3 regions of the Neobacillus sp. 204 genome follow, and region 1 is predicted to be linked to each of the others. Evidence: predicted binding sites of a transcription regulator. Region 1 holds the regulator's gene; each other region holds the start of a gene.

Evidence for each region. Region 1 encodes Rex, which represses fermentation and respiration genes when NADH is low (regulators of the CRP and FNR family bind a similar motif). Its sites were predicted from a motif close to TTGTGAAATATTTCACAA; they were not measured.
Region 2: the regulator Rex is predicted to act here: its motif matches at 3,979-3,996, upstream of hcp (hydroxylamine reductase).
Region 3: the regulator Rex is predicted to act here: its motif matches at 2,372-2,389, upstream of ACJ004_RS17980 (AtpZ/AtpI family protein).

What each region holds. Positions count from the first base shown of each region.
Region 1 covers NZ_JBJORY010000024.1:4,093-9,823, forward strand. Annotated here, with positions in the region: gene ACJ004_RS28265 (ABC transporter ATP-binding protein) at 1-1,266, opposite strand, end outside; gene moaC (cyclic pyranopterin monophosphate synthase MoaC) at 1,446-1,943, shown strand; gene ACJ004_RS28275 (redox-sensing transcriptional repressor Rex) at 1,979-2,644, shown strand; gene ystJ (NADP-dependent malic enzyme) at 2,801-4,048, shown strand; gene ACJ004_RS28285 (sulfite exporter TauE/SafE family protein) at 4,276-5,028, shown strand; gene dcuS (DcuS/MalK family sensor histidine kinase) at 5,067-5,731, shown strand, end outside.
Region 2 covers NZ_JBJORY010000006.1:45,284-51,014, reverse strand. Annotated here, with positions in the region: gene ACJ004_RS13445 (DUF2515 domain-containing protein) at 49-1,026, shown strand; gene ACJ004_RS13440 (hypothetical protein) at 1,369-1,644, shown strand; gene ACJ004_RS13435 (DUF1798 family protein) at 1,735-2,091, shown strand; gene yppF (YppF family protein) at 2,125-2,334, opposite strand; gene ACJ004_RS13425 (YppG family protein) at 2,523-3,086, shown strand; gene ACJ004_RS13420 (Hsp20/alpha crystallin family protein) at 3,386-3,865, opposite strand; gene hcp (hydroxylamine reductase) at 4,057-5,355, shown strand; gene ACJ004_RS13410 (Crp/Fnr family transcriptional regulator) at 5,398-5,731, opposite strand, start outside.
Region 3 covers NZ_JBJORY010000008.1:205,299-211,029, reverse strand. Annotated here, with positions in the region: gene ACJ004_RS17985 (S8 family serine peptidase) at 1-2,184, shown strand, start outside; gene ACJ004_RS17980 (AtpZ/AtpI family protein) at 2,544-2,768, shown strand; gene ACJ004_RS17975 (ATP synthase subunit I) at 2,771-3,145, shown strand; gene atpB (F0F1 ATP synthase subunit A) at 3,168-3,881, shown strand; gene atpE (F0F1 ATP synthase subunit C) at 3,970-4,182, shown strand; gene ACJ004_RS17960 (F0F1 ATP synthase subunit B) at 4,282-4,812, shown strand; gene ACJ004_RS17955 (F0F1 ATP synthase subunit delta) at 4,809-5,345, shown strand; gene atpA (F0F1 ATP synthase subunit alpha) at 5,371-5,731, shown strand, end outside.

The DNA.
Region 1 (5,731 bases):
TTCATTTTTTAACGGGTAATCATCCCATAGCTCATTTAAAACACGCTTATTGGAAGTTAATTCTGCTTGCTCCTGATCATAATAGCCGATGGCAAGGTTTGTCCCATAGAGAATTGTTCCTTCAAGGGGAGCCAGTTTTTTAATAAGGGTTTTTAATAAGGTTGATTTACCGATCCCATTCGGACCTACTAAGGCAATGCTTTCACCCTTAAAGGCGCGAAAAGAGATGTCCGCTGAAACCCTTTCGCCCTGATAGCCTACAGCTAGGGAATCGACCGTTAAAACGTCATTGCCGCTTTGTTTTTCAATTTCAAACGAGAAGGTAGCCGACTTTTCATCCCCAAATGGGCGGTCCATCAGTTCCATCTTCTCAAGCTTTTTGCGACGGCTTTGGGCACGTTTGGTTGTCGATGCCCGTGCTAGATTTCGGTTAATGAAGTCCTGCAGATCAGCAACCTCTTGCTGTTGTTTTTCAAAAAGCTTTAAATCACGCTCATAATTAGCCGCTTTTTGATCAAGGTAGGAACTATAGTTACCTGTAAACCTTTGAATTTGCTTACGGGATACTTCATAAACCTGCGTAACCACTTTATCTAAAAAATATCGGTCATGGGAAACAATTAAAATGGCCCCGTGGTAACTTTGCAAATATTGCTCCAGCCAGGAAAGGGTATCAATATCGAGATGGTTGGTCGGCTCGTCCAATATTAAGATATCGGGCTTGGTTAAGAGCAGCTTACCAAGGGCAAGCCGAGTTTTTTGACCTCCGCTTAAACTGGATATCATCAGGGATTTATCAGGAAAATTTAACCCATGAAGGACAGAACGCAGCTCTGCCTCGTACTGATATCCACCTTGCTCTTTAAATTTCACCTGCAGATGATCGTACTCTTTTAGGACTTTCTCGTATCTCCCATGGTCATCAAAAACAAGAGGATCGGCCATTTGTTCTTCAAGGGTACGGAGTGATTTTTCCATTAAAAGCAGTGGTTCAAAGACTGTCAGCATTTCTTCCCATATGGACAAAGAAGACTCTAAACCAGTATTTTGTGCTAGATAGCCAATCGTTACTTCTTTTGGCTTAATGATTTCTCCGCCATCATGCGACAGGTGTCCAGCAATAATCTTCAATAATGTCGATTTTCCTGCCCCATTGCGTCCCACTAAAGCCACACGGTCTCGAGTTTGTAATTCTAGTTTAATATTCGATAAAATAAGGTCAGCACCATAATATTTTTGTAGTTGATTAACCTGTAACAAAATCATTCTCATTCACCTCTATTACATAGGTTTAGTGTACCTTATTCCCGGTATGTCGGCAATAAACTGCTAAGCAGGTTAGGAGGATGAGAGTTTTAATTCGACAAAAAACCTTGGATTTAGTTCAAAGTTTCACACACATAGAAGGAAAAATAGTGTATGATTTGATGGGAGGATTTTTTTATATGGCAGAATTTACTCATTTTAATGAAGAAGGCCGAGCAAAAATGGTCGATGTCAGTGATAAGCCTGAAACGGCACGTACGGCAATTGCTCATTCCAGCATTACCATTAGTAAAGAAATTTATGATAAAATTACCAATAACGAGATGAAAAAAGGCGATGTCTTAGCAGTGGCTCAGGTAGCTGCAGTCATGGCAGCAAAAAAGACTTGGGATTTGATTCCGATGTGTCATCCGATTCCATTAACAGGGGTTAATATTTCTTTTTCCTGGGAACAGGACACGCAAGAGAACTATCGTTTAAATATAGCAGCAGCCGTTAAAACCAAGGGGAATACAGGGGTAGAAATGGAAGCGTTAACAGCCGCTTCAGCGTGTGCTTTAACGGTTTATGATATGTGTAAAGCCGTTGATAAAGGTATGGTGATTGGACCGACGTATCTTGTCGAAAAAACGGGCGGTAAAAATGGTGATTTTAAGAGAACTGAAAAAGTTAAATGATATTTAACTAAATTATCCAAGGGGTGTGGGAGATTATGAGTAATGAAACAATGAAAATACCACAGGCGACAGCAAAACGGCTGCCCCTCTATTACCGATTTCTAAAAAACCTGCATACATCCGGTAAACAAAGGGTCTCTTCAGCCGAACTAAGTGAAGCAGTAAAGGTAGACTCCGCCACAATTCGCCGCGATTTTTCTTATTTCGGTGCATTGGGGAAAAAGGGTTATGGGTACAATGTTAATTATTTGATATCCTTCTTCCGTAAAACTTTGGACCAGGATGAGTTAACAAAGGTTGCCTTAATAGGGGTTGGAAATCTAGGCACGGCGTTCTTAAATTATAATTTTTTAAAAAATAATAACACAAAAATAGAATGTGCCTTTGATGTTGATCCAGAAAAAATGGGAACCAAGATTCGCGAGGTCCCAGTTTATCATATGGATGAATTAGAGAAGGTTTTAACTGAGGGGGGTATATCCGTTGCCATTTTAACGGTTCCGGCCCCTGTAGCACAGATGATTACCGACCGACTTGTAAGTGCAAATGTAAAGGGGATATTAAACTTTACTCCAGCACGATTAAATGTCCCTCCACTGATTAGGGTGCATCATATTGACCTGGCAGTGGAGCTGCAATCGCTTGTCTATTTTTTAAAGCATTATCCGACGGTGGAAGTAGAGGAAGAAGAAGAAGAATAACTAGTTAAGAGGCTTTTCACAGAATTTGTGGAAAGCCTTTTGTATTTTTAAACCCTGCTTTTTTTAATTACATAATCTATCAAAATACGGACGTATGGACTAAGATTTAGGTAGATTAATGCAAACGGTTACTAAACCGGAAAGTGGGGAAATCCAATGTCAAGTTTACGAGTTGAAGCGTTAAAAATGCACAAGAAGCATCAAGGAAAAGTCGGGATTTATTCAAAGGTTAAGGTACATAATGCAAAGGATTTAAGCTTAGCATATTCACCTGGTGTGGCAGAGCCTTGTATGGATATTTATGAAGACGAAAGCAAAGTCTATGATTACACTTCAAAGGGCAATCTTGTTGCGGTCGTTTCAAATGGAACTGCAGTCCTTGGGCTGGGAAATATTGGACCAAAAGCAGCGATGCCTGTTATGGAAGGAAAGGCCGTGTTATTCAAATCCTTCGCAGATGTTGACGCATTTCCTATTTGCTTAGCCACCACTGACACAGACCAAATTGTAGAAACCGTTAAGTTACTAGAACCAACATTTGGAGGCGTGAACCTAGAGGATATTGCGGCTCCACAATGCTTTGAAATTGAAGACCGCCTCCGCAAAGCCTGTGAGATTCCAGTTTTTCATGATGACCAGCATGGAACTGCGATTGTAACAGTGGCTGGTTTAATTAATGCATTAAAATTGGCGGAAAAGAAAATTGAAGAAATTCGTGTCGTAGTTAATGGAGCAGGTTCGGCTGGAGTAGCAATTGTTAAGCTCTTGTTACATATGGGTGTTAAGGATGTTATTTTATGTGATACAAAAGGAATTATTTATGAAGGCCGGCAGTCCGGAATGAATCGATTCAAGGATGAAATGGCGCGAATGACTAATCGCAATCAAAAGCAAGGAACGTTAGCCGATGCACTAGTTGATGCAGATGTGTTTGTAGGGGTATCAGCTGCTGGTGCCGTTACAAAGGAAATGGTTGGTTCGATGCACAGTGACCCGATTATTTTTGCCATGGCAAACCCGGTACCGGAAATTATGCCGGATGAGGCAAAAAAAGCTGGCGCACTTGTAGTGGGGACAGGACGTTCTGATTTTTCAAACCAGGTCAATAATGTGCTTGCCTTCCCAGGCATTTTTCGGGGTGCTTTAGATGTACGTGCCAAAGAAATCAATGAGGAAATGAAGCTTGCCGCGGTATATGCGATTGCTGGTTTGATTTCTAATGAAGAGCTTCATGCGGATTATGTCATACCGGATCCATTTGACCCTAGGGTTGCTGCAGAAGTAGCGGCGGCAGTGGCTTTTGCTGCAATGAAAACAGGGGTAGCCAAAAGAAATGTCAATGTTGCAGAAATTAAACTGCGCCTAATGGAATTAACAGACACCAAACAACCAGTGCTTGTTTAAGTCCAAGTTTCAAAAAATACTAGCTTTTAATGAAGGACTATCTCATTCAAGTGTGAGATAGTCTTTAAATTTATGGAAATTAGAGCATGATTCAGATAGGATATAAAATTTTTAGTACAATAATAGATGATTCTGCAATTTTTTTTTCAAATCAGTCTGTAATCAGGACTATTTATAAGTCATTTCCTAGAAGGATATCTAGGGTTTTGCAATTGGAGGGGATGAAGTTGGCAATTGTGCTGACTATGTTTGTGCTGGGGGTTTTATTAGGATTTGTTGGAGCAGGGGGCTCTGGCTTTATTATTGCCATCTTAACAGTTATTTTTGGAGTTCCAATACATGTGGCGTTAGGGACTTCTCTAGCAGCAATGGTGTTTACTACTTTGTCAGGTGCCTACAGCCATTTTCGTCAAGGAAATATCTCTATTAAAACAGGTCTAATTGTAGGTGGGTTTGGTTCAGTTGCTTCCTATTTTGGTTCAAAGCTCGCTGGATTGATTCCAATCCATTCTTTACATTGGTTGACAGCGGGGATGTTATTTCTATCTGCGGTGATCTTGGTGGTCCGCTTATTCATTGTTCAGAAAATAAAGGCAGATAACAAAAAAGAGACAACAAGCAACCTTATTCTTATTAAGAGAGCGGCTGTAGTCGGAGTGGTTACAGGGTTGTTGTCGGGAACATTTGGGATTGGTGCTGCACCGTTTATTCAAATTGGCTTGCTTTTGATTATGGGACTCACACTTAAACAATCAGTGGGTACGACAATGCTCGTTATTTTGCCGATCGCTTTAGCAGGGGGAGTCGGCTATTATTTCCAAGGGTACTTGAATTTTACCCTTTTAATTGAAGTGGTCGCAGGAACAATGATTGGCACCTATGTTGGTGCTAAGTTTACAGACCTTGCACCTCAGCCTGTATTAAAAAGTGCGATGGTCCTAACCCCTATTTTAGCAGGAGCAATTTTACTCATAAGTTAATATATGGGGGCTGTCGACTGCCAAAGATGGAGGGAAATATGAGAAAGGGAAGATGGAGTTTAAAATCGGTGATTATTGTATTTGTTTGCCTTGTGGTTACTTTTTCCCTATTGATAACTGATTTACTTATAAGTTCCAGAATTGCTTCAGAGACGGAAAAAAATCAGGCTGCACAGGCAAGAAATGTAGCTCGAATGGTTGCACATAGTCCGCTTGTAATTGAAGCGATGAGTGGGAAACGGGATGAAAAGGAAATTCAGACCTATGCAAATGAAATGAGAAAGGTCACAAATGTTTACTTTATTGTGGTGATGGATATGAAGGGAATCCGCAAATCCCACCCCGATAGTAAAAAAATAGGGTTAAAGTTCAAGGGTGGAGATGAAGGACCTGTCCTAAAAGGAAAAGAGAATGAGTCTATTTCAAAGGGGTCTCTTGGACCTTCATTACGCTCGTTTACACCAATTAAGGATGCAACAGGGAAGCAGATTGGGGCAGTAGCCGTTGGGATTTCTCTAGATAATGTGGAAAAGGCAGTCAGAAAGAGCCGAACCGGGATCTATATTGGGACAATGATTGGAATCTTAATCGGTGTTATCGGGGCTGTTATTTTAGCGAGGTATATAAAAAAAATCTTACTTGGGCTTGAGCCGGTTGCGATTGCTAAATTATTAGAGGAACGGAGCGCGATGCTTCAATCAGT
Region 2 (5,731 bases), on a different contig from region 1:
TCCCATAGTACTAATAATCTATTAAAACAAGCACAAGGGAAGATGAATATGAATCATCTTACAATACAGGAACAAGCAATCATTCGTCAAATTACAGCTGAAACGAATAAAAAAAATATTGATAACATCTCTCGGACTGAAGCTTATTTTTCATTTTTTAAAAAAAATCCTGATATTATTTGGGCTTTCTTAGCAAGTATGGTTTCTAGAAATGGCGGCTGGAATATGTGTGACTTACAAGGGTCAATCTTTCCTCAATTAATAACAGACATGACGAGAAAACAGCTATTTCTCACCTATGAACGGGCAAATTGGCTTATCTTTCACGATGTCTATCCCCAGTTAATGGTCTATCAATATTCGACGAAAATGAATCGACAAATGTTTCATTTACTTCCATATTTTCATGTTTCAGCCTTTATACAAAAGGAATGGGTTCGATATTGGAAGGAAAACGATAAGAATAGACTAACTACATGTTTAATTATAAATGAGCAAAATGTCATTCAAACGCCAGTGATGGAACACCCTGTATATAAAAAAACAGTTTTCCAATCGAAGCTTTTTTCCTTTCAAGATTGGCTTCATTTCAGTTGCGTGCTGTTTCCGACCTGCGGAGGAGAACTCTATGGAGCAAGTGCAAATGGCTTCAAGTCACTTTCGAAAAGAATCAATTTAGGTAAACGGCTGGCAAGTATTCTTTTCCACCCCCGTCTCTTTCCTTACTTTTATGAGTTCGCAGAAAAGACTCCTCATACGGGTTCAAGATTTGATTATGAACAATATTTTAAAATAAAAACAGGTCAGAAAACACCTATTTTACGAGCTAGCTTTCCAGTTATAGAGCATAATCAACATAAATATGAGGATTGGAGTAAGCATCGAAGGGTATCCCCTTTGTGGCTGAATCTTCCGGTACGTCATCGACACCCCATGCATCTGACTGATTGGTACTTTGCTAAAGCAAATCAGCTTCAATTAATACTAGCTTTTCAAAAGACCATGCAGTTAAAAAAATGGAAATAGAAAAAGCAAGGATTTCCCCTTGCTTTTTCCTTGGTATTTATTCTGCTGGGCGGTTTTCACCAACAAGCTTTTTATCACCGTAGCCTGTCCCTTTTGCATCTGTTTGAGTTGTTTGCTGTTTTTTGTTTTGCTTATTATTTTTTGACATTAATAGCACCTCCAATATTAGAATGTGCGCTTTTTAATTTTTCATGCAGGTTTAGTTAGTGTCGAATATCTGAGGGGAAAATGCCATTTTACCACTACCTTTGACGAATAGCTTCTAGTTTTGTCAAGGTAGAAGGAAGCCAGAGAAAGAAAGAGAATTATACTAAATAGAAAATGCTGGGAGGGATTTTATTTATGAATAAACCATTGTCCGATAAAGAACAGTTGATTTCAATGCTTACGGAAATATATGATCAATTAGAAGAATTGGAAGTGGTGCTTGAAGCATCCTTCTCAGACCTTCGTAAAAGTATGGATAAGAACGAGCAGGATAAGATCATGGAATCAAAACAAAAACTATTTGGACTTGAACAAACTATTGATAAAGTTAACTCTATTTCTAATTTAGAATTAGCCAGCACTAATCCAAACCATGTCGCTAGAGCCTTACAACTTGAATTAGGCTATTAATTGCCGTTAAAATAACAGTAACAATTAAAGTAGCATGGAAATAACCGCATGCTGCTTTTTTATTTTTTTACATGAAAGGTATCTTCCACGATGTGTGAACAAATCATCCAATTAACAGAAAAATTATTAGCCTACAATGGCTTATTCATGAAGTATTATCAAGAGGGAAGAGAATCAGGGATCAAGCATGATTTTGATGAAGTCATAAAGCCATTTGCAAATGAGGTAAAGGAAATAAATGAACAATGGAAACTGGCGATGAGGAAATGGCTTTCTGAATCGGACTTTAAACATCTTCATCTAAAGCAAATCGATACTACTGCTGAACATATTGAACAACTTTCAATTCAAGCTTTTTTTCCAGAGACCAGCAAAACGAGGTTTATTAATGCAAATCGTACAGTAGAATATTTCCTTTTAGAAATATTGAAAGAGTTAAAAAAATAGAAAAGAGATGCAGCTGCATCTCTTTTACGTGTATTAAGAATGTTCGATGAGGGAGTCTGAATGATCTGTTTCTGGTATGACCGCGCCTTGTTTTTCAAGTTCACGGACAAGAAGACGATATTCTTTAATGTTAATATCGTTTTGAATATACGCTTTCTTAGCAAAATCCATTAATGCGTTAACATCGTCAGTTATATAATCCCTGCTTTGAATAAATTTGCTTTTTAGTTCGCGAATGTCCATATCTATTAGCTCCTCCTTCATCCTTTTTTCTATCGTATCATGAAAGTGATGGATTTCTAGTTTTTACAATATTTAAACTTTAGACAAAATTCTTGTCATTTTGACATTGGGAATCTGTTCGTAAGAGTCACCTTTCATCTCATCCCTTCATAAAGTGTAGTAGAAAAATGCGGAGGAGATGTTTGCCCATGTTTGGCAAGAAAAGACCGACCAATTACTTCAATAATGGATACTCAGGGCAAATGATGTACCAAGGTCCAGTTGGTCAGCATAGGAATCAACAGCAATTAAATAGTAATCCACCATACTTATACCAAACTCCACCTCAAAACTTTGATTGGACTGTATACCAACAACAAAATCCACAAAACCCTTATTACCAGCAAGCCTATCCGCCATATATGCAAAACTATCAACCAGGCTATGTTCCTCAAAATACATCTTACAATAGCCAGCCATTTTCACAAAAGGATTCACAATTTCTTTTCCAGAATCCACTACAACCGCAGGAAGAAATGATTCAAAAACCGCAGTACGCGCCGATGAATGGGTATCCAGTAATGAACCCATACCCTAAACAAAGTGCAATCCCCAAACAACCAGGTGGCGTACAATCTATTATGAATTCTTTTAAGTCACAGGATGGAACGGTGGATATTAATAAGATGGTAAATACAGCAGGACAGATGATGAATGCTGTAAGTCAAGTTAGCTCGCTTGTAAAAGGATTTGGTGGAATATTTAAAGCGTAGGTTGTGTTAAAGGGTATTGTTGATTCTTCCACTCTGTTGATTGGAACGGAAGGCGCGAAGACTCCTCGAAAATGCTATCGCATTTTCTTCATGCGTGGGCGAATTCAAGGAAGTAAATTCAATGTCCTGCGGGAGTACGGGGCAGGGGGACCCCGCAGGCGCTAAAAGCGCCGAGGAGGCTCCCCGCAACGCCCGCGAACCGCTCACGCCTAGAGTGGAAATCAACAGACAAGTTTAACAGCCAAAGCGTAAGAAAAAAGACGGCTAAGTGAATTAGCCGTCTTTTCATATGGAGATTTTTAGTCATCGATTTCAATAATTTTCCCTTTCTCCTGTGGAATTCGAATCTTTAATAAACCATCCCGATAGGAAGCTTTCACATTCTTTTCGTTAATAGTATGAGGAAGTGAAATGGTTCTAGATGATTTTTGTTGTAAGTATTTTCGACGATAGATCTGATTATGCTCATCCTCGGCAGTTTCAAGTTCTTTATTTTCCACAGAAATAGTTAAATAGTTTCCTGAGATATTTAAATGAATCTGTTCCCTTTTAACTCCAGGTAATTCAGCAGAGATGATATATTCGTTACCTGTCTCAATTGTGTCAACATTGAAGTTTGCCCCTGGCGGAAATGGACTTTTGAAAAAATCATCGATTGACTGTAAAAAGCCCTTGATTGGTTTTTCATTGAAAAAGTCGTTCATCGTTTTCATTAAATCCCCAAAAGATTCAGATTTAGGCTTTTTTGAATTTTTATCATTCGGCACCATAGAAGACATGTGGATTCCCTCACTTTCCAATATTTCACTCGCTAGTATATGCAGAAAAAACTGGGTAGGTGCCGCCATATAATTGCGATAATTTTTTGAACGATTTATTACAATTGCTCTAAATGTGATGTAAATCACAATAAAAGTGTGAGCTGATTAGTATAGTAAAGCAGAAATGAAATTGAAAGTGAGGAAACAACATGTTCTGTTATCAATGTGAACAAACTCCAACTGGCGGCTGTAATGTAATTGGTGTATGTGGAAAAGATGAGACTATTGCTAGTTTGCAAGACACAATTATTTTTGCCTTAAAAGGAATTGCGGCATATCGAACACACGCTAATCAATTAGGGTATACGGATTCTTTTGTAGATGCAACCACACATGAAGCTTTATACATGACGTTAACGAATTCTAATTTCAATGTTCAAGAACATATTGACATGGCGATGAAAGTCGGTAAATCAGCGGTCCGGGTAATGGAACTGCTTGATGAAGCCCATACAAACCTGTTAGGTATTCCTGAACCAATCAGGGTCAGCCAAAACAAAATTGAAGGCAAGTGCATAATTGTTACAGGTCACAACTTATTTGCTTTAGAGGAATTATTGAAGCAAACAGAAGGGAAGGGTATCAATATTTATACCCACTCAGAAATGTTACCTGCTCATGGTTATCCAGCGCTGAAAAAATATGCACATTTAAAGGGTAATATCGGAAAAGCTTGGTATGATCAGCGTCGTCTCTTTGAAAAATTTCCTGGGGCCATCCTTGCAACAACAAACTGTGTAATGCCAATTAAAGGAACATATGCAGACAGAATGTTTACATATGAAGTTGCTGGACTTGAAAATGTAGAGAAAATTATCAATGATGATTTCTCCCCATTAATTAACAGAGCGTTAGAACTTCCTGCAGCTGCCATTGATTCTGATGAAACATTACTAACTGGTTTTCATCATGAAACCGTTCTAGGCTTAGCACCAGAGGTAATTGATGCAGTCAAAGCAGGAAAAATCAAACGGTTTTTTGTCATCGCCGGCTGTGATGCGCCAGGTCCTGGCGGTAATTATTATCGTGAACTTGCCACCTCACTACCTCCAGAGACTGTTATATTAACGACTTCATGTGGTAAATTCCGCTTTAATGATGTGGATTATGGGGTTGTGCCAGGAACGAATATCCCACGGTATATCGATTTAGGCCAATGCAATAACTCTGGATCCACAGTTAAAATTGCGCTCGCGCTTGCAGATGCATTCGGCTGTGAAGTGAATGAACTTCCAGTAAGCATTGTTTTATCATGGTTTGAGCAAAAAGCAGTCGCGATTTTACTGGGTCTATTTAGTCTCGGCATACAGGATATTCGAATTGGACCAAAACCACCAGAATTTATTTCTGAAGGGGTTTTACAGGTTCTCAAGAATACTTTTAATCTAAAATTGATTGGTACTGCTAAAGAAGACATGGAAGACATGCTTCAACTATCAGTAAAATAATCATAATAAAACCGCAGCAGAGGTTATGCTGCGGTTTTACTGTTATACTAAATGAATCTCTTCCATTAGAATATTTACGTCTACGACCATGTTGCCTTCATCATCTACTTCTATTAATTCATCCTTTTTCATTTTGGTCAGCGTCCTGCTAATCGTTTCTCTAGTTGTACCAATCATATTAGCAAGATCCTTGTTTGTGAATTCGGATTTTAAAAGAATCGTCCCATCTTCTTGTTCTTTCCCGTGCTTTTGGGCAAGTCGGATCAAAAGTTTAACGATTTGTTCATAGGTATTATTAAGAATCTGCTCTTCTAAACGGTTTTGTAAATCGACAATTTTCTCTCCTAATACTTTGAACACTTTAATACATAACTCA
Region 3 (5,731 bases), on a different contig from region 1:
CATCCATCTATCACCAAAAGCAGGCAGGAAACCACTGCGATTATCATTCTGGACAAGCCGCACACCGACCAGGAAATTCAGCAGCTCCTTCAACCCTATAAAGACGTGAAGCTGCGCCGTGTTTACCGCGAAGCCCTGGATGGTTTCTCCGTCCAAGGCAGTGTAGAGACACTAGCCAAACTCAAAAGCAGCCAAAAACAAATTATCAACGTCTCGCCGGTCATTCAATACCAGGCTGAAACCGAGGAGAGTGTTGAAATTATTGGCGGTAAGGAAGTCCGCAGTCTTTTTGATAAAAAAAACCAACGGCTGACGGGAAGAGGAGTCACGGTGGGGGTCATTGATACGGGTGTTGACTACACCCATCCGGACCTCAAGCGGAACTTTGCCGGCGGCCGCGACCTTGTCGATAATGACCGTGATCCGATGGAAACACTTGCGATCGGAAAGGCGACCATCCACGGTACGCATGTGGCGGGCATTATTGCCGCCAATGGAAAAATAAAAGGTGTGGCTCCAGAGGCGAAAATTGTGGCGTACCGGGCACTCGGTCCAGGTGGGGGCGGCACCACGGAGCAGGTGCTTGCGGCAATTGACCAGGCCATTAAGGATAAGGTTGATATTGTCAATCTCTCACTGGGAAATGATATCAACGGTCCTGACCTGCCAATCAGCCTCGCCCTCAATCGTGCGGTCGACCGCGGGATCGTGGCGGTGGCGGCATCTGGTAATTCCGGACCCAGTGTGTGGAGCGTGGGTTCACCAGGAACCGCCTCCAAAGCCATATCAGTTGGGGCGTCAACGCCAACTTTAGAGACACCACATTTAATAATAGAAGGAAGTAGGGAACAATTTCAAATTGAGCCGATGGAAGGCTCGGCCGCGTGGGCGCTTGACCGCTCTGTAGATATGGCTGATGGCGGCATCGGCAGACCGGATGAATTGAAACATGTCGATGGGAAAATTGCTCTCATTAAAAGAGGAACCCTGACTTTTTCGGAGAAAGCGGAGAATGCCCAAAAGGCGGGGGCAAAAGCGGTGCTGATCTACAATAATATGAGCGGCGGCCGCTTCATGGGAAACCTGGACTCTCAGCTGACCATCCCTGTCGGAGCACTCGCTAAGGGTGACGGAGTTATTTTACAAAGAGAAATAAAAAAACAAAGCACTTTGGCGAGGGTTTTGGTCAGTGAAGAGCGGGATCAGCTCGCCGACTTCAGCTCACGCGGACCTGTGACGGGAACATGGGAGATTAAGCCGGATATTGTCGCACCTGGAGTCGCAATTAATTCGACCATTCCAGGCGGATATTTGTCGTTGCAGGGAACAAGCATGGCCGCACCGCATGTCGCTGGGGCCTGCGCACTAATCAAGCAGGCCCATCCGGACTGGACACCGGAGCAAATCAAAGCGGCCCTTATGAATACGGCAAAACCGCTTGCCAAATCAAATGTCATGAACCGTATCGCTTCCAATTCACGCCAGACGCAGCTAGAACCCAACATCTACCGCACTTTTGAGCAGGGCGCAGGCCGAATCCAAGTCGATGAAGCCATCAAAGCGACTACACTCGTATCGCCTAGCAGTATACGTTTTGGGAAATTTACCGAGGGGAATGACGTTCATAAAGCCGATTTACATGTTGAAAATACAAGCACGAGTAAACAACGCTATTCTTTTGATACCCCGCACCAGGTTGATGGACTCCACTGGCGGCTGCCGCTATCGTTTACGCTCGAACCAAAGCAGACGAAAGATATCACCGTCGAGTTAACGGTTGACCCGCAGGTGTTTAAAGGGAAAATTCACGACGGCTATCTTCAGCTCCAGGCAGGAGCGGCAACCATTCGCATTCCTTATTTGTATGTGTTGGAAGAGCCCAACTACCCGCGCGTGATGGGCTTTGATTTCATGGATGGCGACAAACCAGGGCAGTACCGCTATGAGGTGTATTTGCCGGGCGGGGCCGAGGAATTTGGGATTGCGTTATTTAACCCGGAGGATTACCGGTTTATTGGCTTTTTAGATACGATTACCAATGTAAAAAAGGGACTGATTCAGAAAGATATCCCGGATGGACAGCTTCCACGGGATGGAAGCTATCTAGTGAAGGTTTTTGCCAAAAAGGCGGGTAAAGAGGATTTTATCGAGCGGATGATCGTAATTGAGAAAAAACAAGACTAATGGACCATGTCCCAGGCGGACATTGCCTTCTATTATAACCCATAATAAAGGTTCATAAAATTGTACCATTAGTATAATTATAAATGTTCACAAAATAGACACAAAATGAACAAAATTCCTTCACAATTTACAATACAATAAGAATGTTGAGTAAAGTTCTGAAATGGAAAAAAATTCAGCGAATACTTTGTGGTATAATTCACGTAAACTCATTGACATTGACATGGTGCTATTGTATGCTTACAAAGGGTATAAATGATAGGGTTTTCATGCGATTAAATCTATCTAAGGATAGTATTTTGGCTATGAATTTTTCCATTTGTCCGCTTGGCATTCTCTTACAGTGAGGATGTGTTGATATGCGTCAAAACAACCGCAACCCATTACAAGCTATGGCTTTAATGTCCGCAATTGTCTCCCAATTAGTAGGTTCCATTCTAATAGGTATTTTCTCAGGCAGATGGCTGGATCGGCATTTGGGTACCGAACCAATTTTCTTAATAATCGGACTGCTCATCGGTCTTGCTGCGGGCACCTATTCCATGCTTCTTTCAATCCGCCATTTCTATTCAGGAGATAAATAACTATGCCAGATTTCAGAGTAATGTACAACAGGCAGCGCAAATGGATTTTTTACTTGTTGTCCATTTATGTTCTAGGCTGGGGCTTCACATCATTTCAAACCGTATTTTTAGGACTGATTCTTGGGACATGCTTCGGGTATTTGAACTTGTGGCTCTTGGTAAGAAAGACGGAAAGTTTTGATAAAAAGGTAACAGAGGGCAAAAAGCCGCGTTCCTTAGGTTCGCTCTCGAGAATGGCGGTGGCTGGAATTGCCGCGTTAATCGCCTTAAAATATCCTGAGCAATTCGATATTATTAGTTTAGTGATAGGATTGATGACATCCTATATTGTCATTATGATAGATTATTTTTACCATGCTTTGCATGTACATAAATGAAGCGGAAGCGAGGTGAGTTTACATGCATCATGAGACTCCAGAGTTTGAGTTTATGGGTCTTTGGTTTAATGGCGCAAATATGCTAATGATTACGATTGCAAGTTTAATCGTGTTCTTAATAGCTGTCCTAGCTACAAGGAAGTTGGCAATGAAACCTACAGGGATGCAAAACTTCTTTGAATGGGTAATGGACTTTGTTAAAGGCATCATCAATAGCACGATGGATTGGAAAGATGGCGGAAGATTCCACATCCTTGGAATTACACTAATTATGTATGTTTTTGTATCCAATATGTTAGGTCTTCCATTTGCAATCGTGATTGATGAAAAGCTTTGGTGGAAATCACCAACAGCCGATCCAATCATCACTTTAACACTAGCTGTCATGGTTTTGGGTCTATCTCATTATTATGGCGTCAAGTTAAAAGGTGCAAAGGGTTATGCAGAAGGTTTCTTCGCTCCAATGAAATTCTTATTCCCTTTGAAAATCATTGAGGAATTTGCCAATACGCTGACTCTTGGTCTGCGTCTATATGGTAACATTTACGCGGGTGAATTGCTTTTATCACTATTGGCAACAGGCTTAGCACATCAAGGTATTGCCGGCACCATCGCAGCGATTCCGTTGACAATGGTATGGCAAGGGTTCTCTATTTTCGTTGGTACGATTCAAGCTTATATTTTCACAATGTTAACAATGGTTTACTTGGCTCATAAAGTGAGTCACGACCATTAATAATACACCGTTCATTTTTAATGAACAATATAAAAAAATAATTTATGTTTTATACATTTAAGGAGGAAAAAAAGTAATGACAGGATCAATTGGTGTTTTAGCAGCAGCAATCGCAATCGGATTAGCAGCAGTAGGTGCAGGTATTGGTAACGGTCTTATCGTAGGACGTACAGTAGAAGGTATCGCTCGTCAACCTGAACATCGCGGTTTACTACAAACAACAATGTTTATCGGGGTTGCGTTAGTTGAAGCATTACCGATTATCGGTGTAGTTATCGCGTTCATGGTATTAAACCGATAATATTAGGCAAATTCCAGGTGGCGATGATCAACAAATCCTCGCCATTCATTTATGTGTTTTTTCTATCGTTAAGCAACTCTTGAAAGGAGTGAACCGAGGGTGTTAACAAACAGTTTTGTATTAGCGACTGCTGCTGAAGGCGGCGGCCACATTAATACTGGAGATATTTTCTTCCAGCTCATCGTATTTATTGCTTTGTTAGCCTTGCTAAAGAAGTTTGCATGGGGTCCATTAATGGGCATCATGAAACAACGTGAAGAGCATATTGGTAATGAAATTAGTGCGGCAGAAAACAGCCGTTTAGAAGCACAAAAGATTTTACAAGAACAACGCGACCTTTTAAAAGAAGCGCGTAATGATGCTCAAAACCTCATTGAAGGTGCGAAAAAGCAAGGCGATATTCAGCGTGAAGAGATTATCGCAGCGGCACGCACTGAAGCTGAGCGCATGAAAGAGTCAGCTAAGCTTGAGATTGAGCAGCAAAAAGAAAAAGCAGTTGCCGCGATTCGTGAGCAAGTTGCGTCCCTGTCTGTATTGATTGCTTCTAAAGTAATTGAAAAAGAAATTACAGCAGCAGATCAAGACCAGCTTATTAACGAATATATTAAAGAGGCAGGAGAAGAGCGATGAGCAACTCTATGGTAGCTAAGCGCTACGCGTTGGCTCTTCTAAAAATTGCGAAAGAGACGGATTCGCTCGGAGTTATTGAAGAAGAACTTCGTGTAGTGAAGGAAGTTGTACAATACAATCCTGAATTAAAAGCCATCTTAAATTCTTCCAAGCTTTCAATTGAAAAGAAAAAAGAGATTCTTAAGACTGCTTTCGCATCAGTAAATGTAAATGTACTGAATACACTGTTGATCTTAATCGACCGCCACCGTGAAGACCAAATCATTGATTTGGCAAATGAATTTTTAGAGCTAGCGAATGAAGAGATGGGCATTGCCGAAGCTGAAGTCTACAGCACACGTGCATTAACCGATGCGGAACGCGAAGCAATCTCGTCAGTATTTGCAGCTAAAATTGGCAAAAAGTCACTAAAAATCGAAAATATCGTAGATTCCAACTTGCTTGGCGGCATTCGCCTTCGCATTGGAAATCGTATATATGACGGGTCATTAAGAGGTAAACTTGATCGTTTAGAACGTAAATTGTTAAGCTAGATTCGAAAGATTAGGGGTGAAACTCATGAGCATCAAAGCTGAAGAAATTAGTGCCCTGATAAAAAAGCAAATTGAAAACTATCAGGCGGAGATTCAAGTGACTGATGTCGGTACAGTTATCTCCATTGGTGACGGTATCGCACGTGTTCATGGCCTTGACAATGTCATGGCTGGAGAACTTGTTGAATTTTCAAACGGCGTTATGGGTATGGCACAAAACCTTGAAGCAAATAACGTTGGTATTATCATTCTCGGACCTTTCACTGAAATCAAGGAAGGTGACGAGGTTCGCCGTACAGGACGCATCATGGAGGTTCCAGTTGGTGAGGAACTTATCGGACGCGTTGTAAACTCGCTTGGACAACCAGTTGATGGTATGGGTCCAA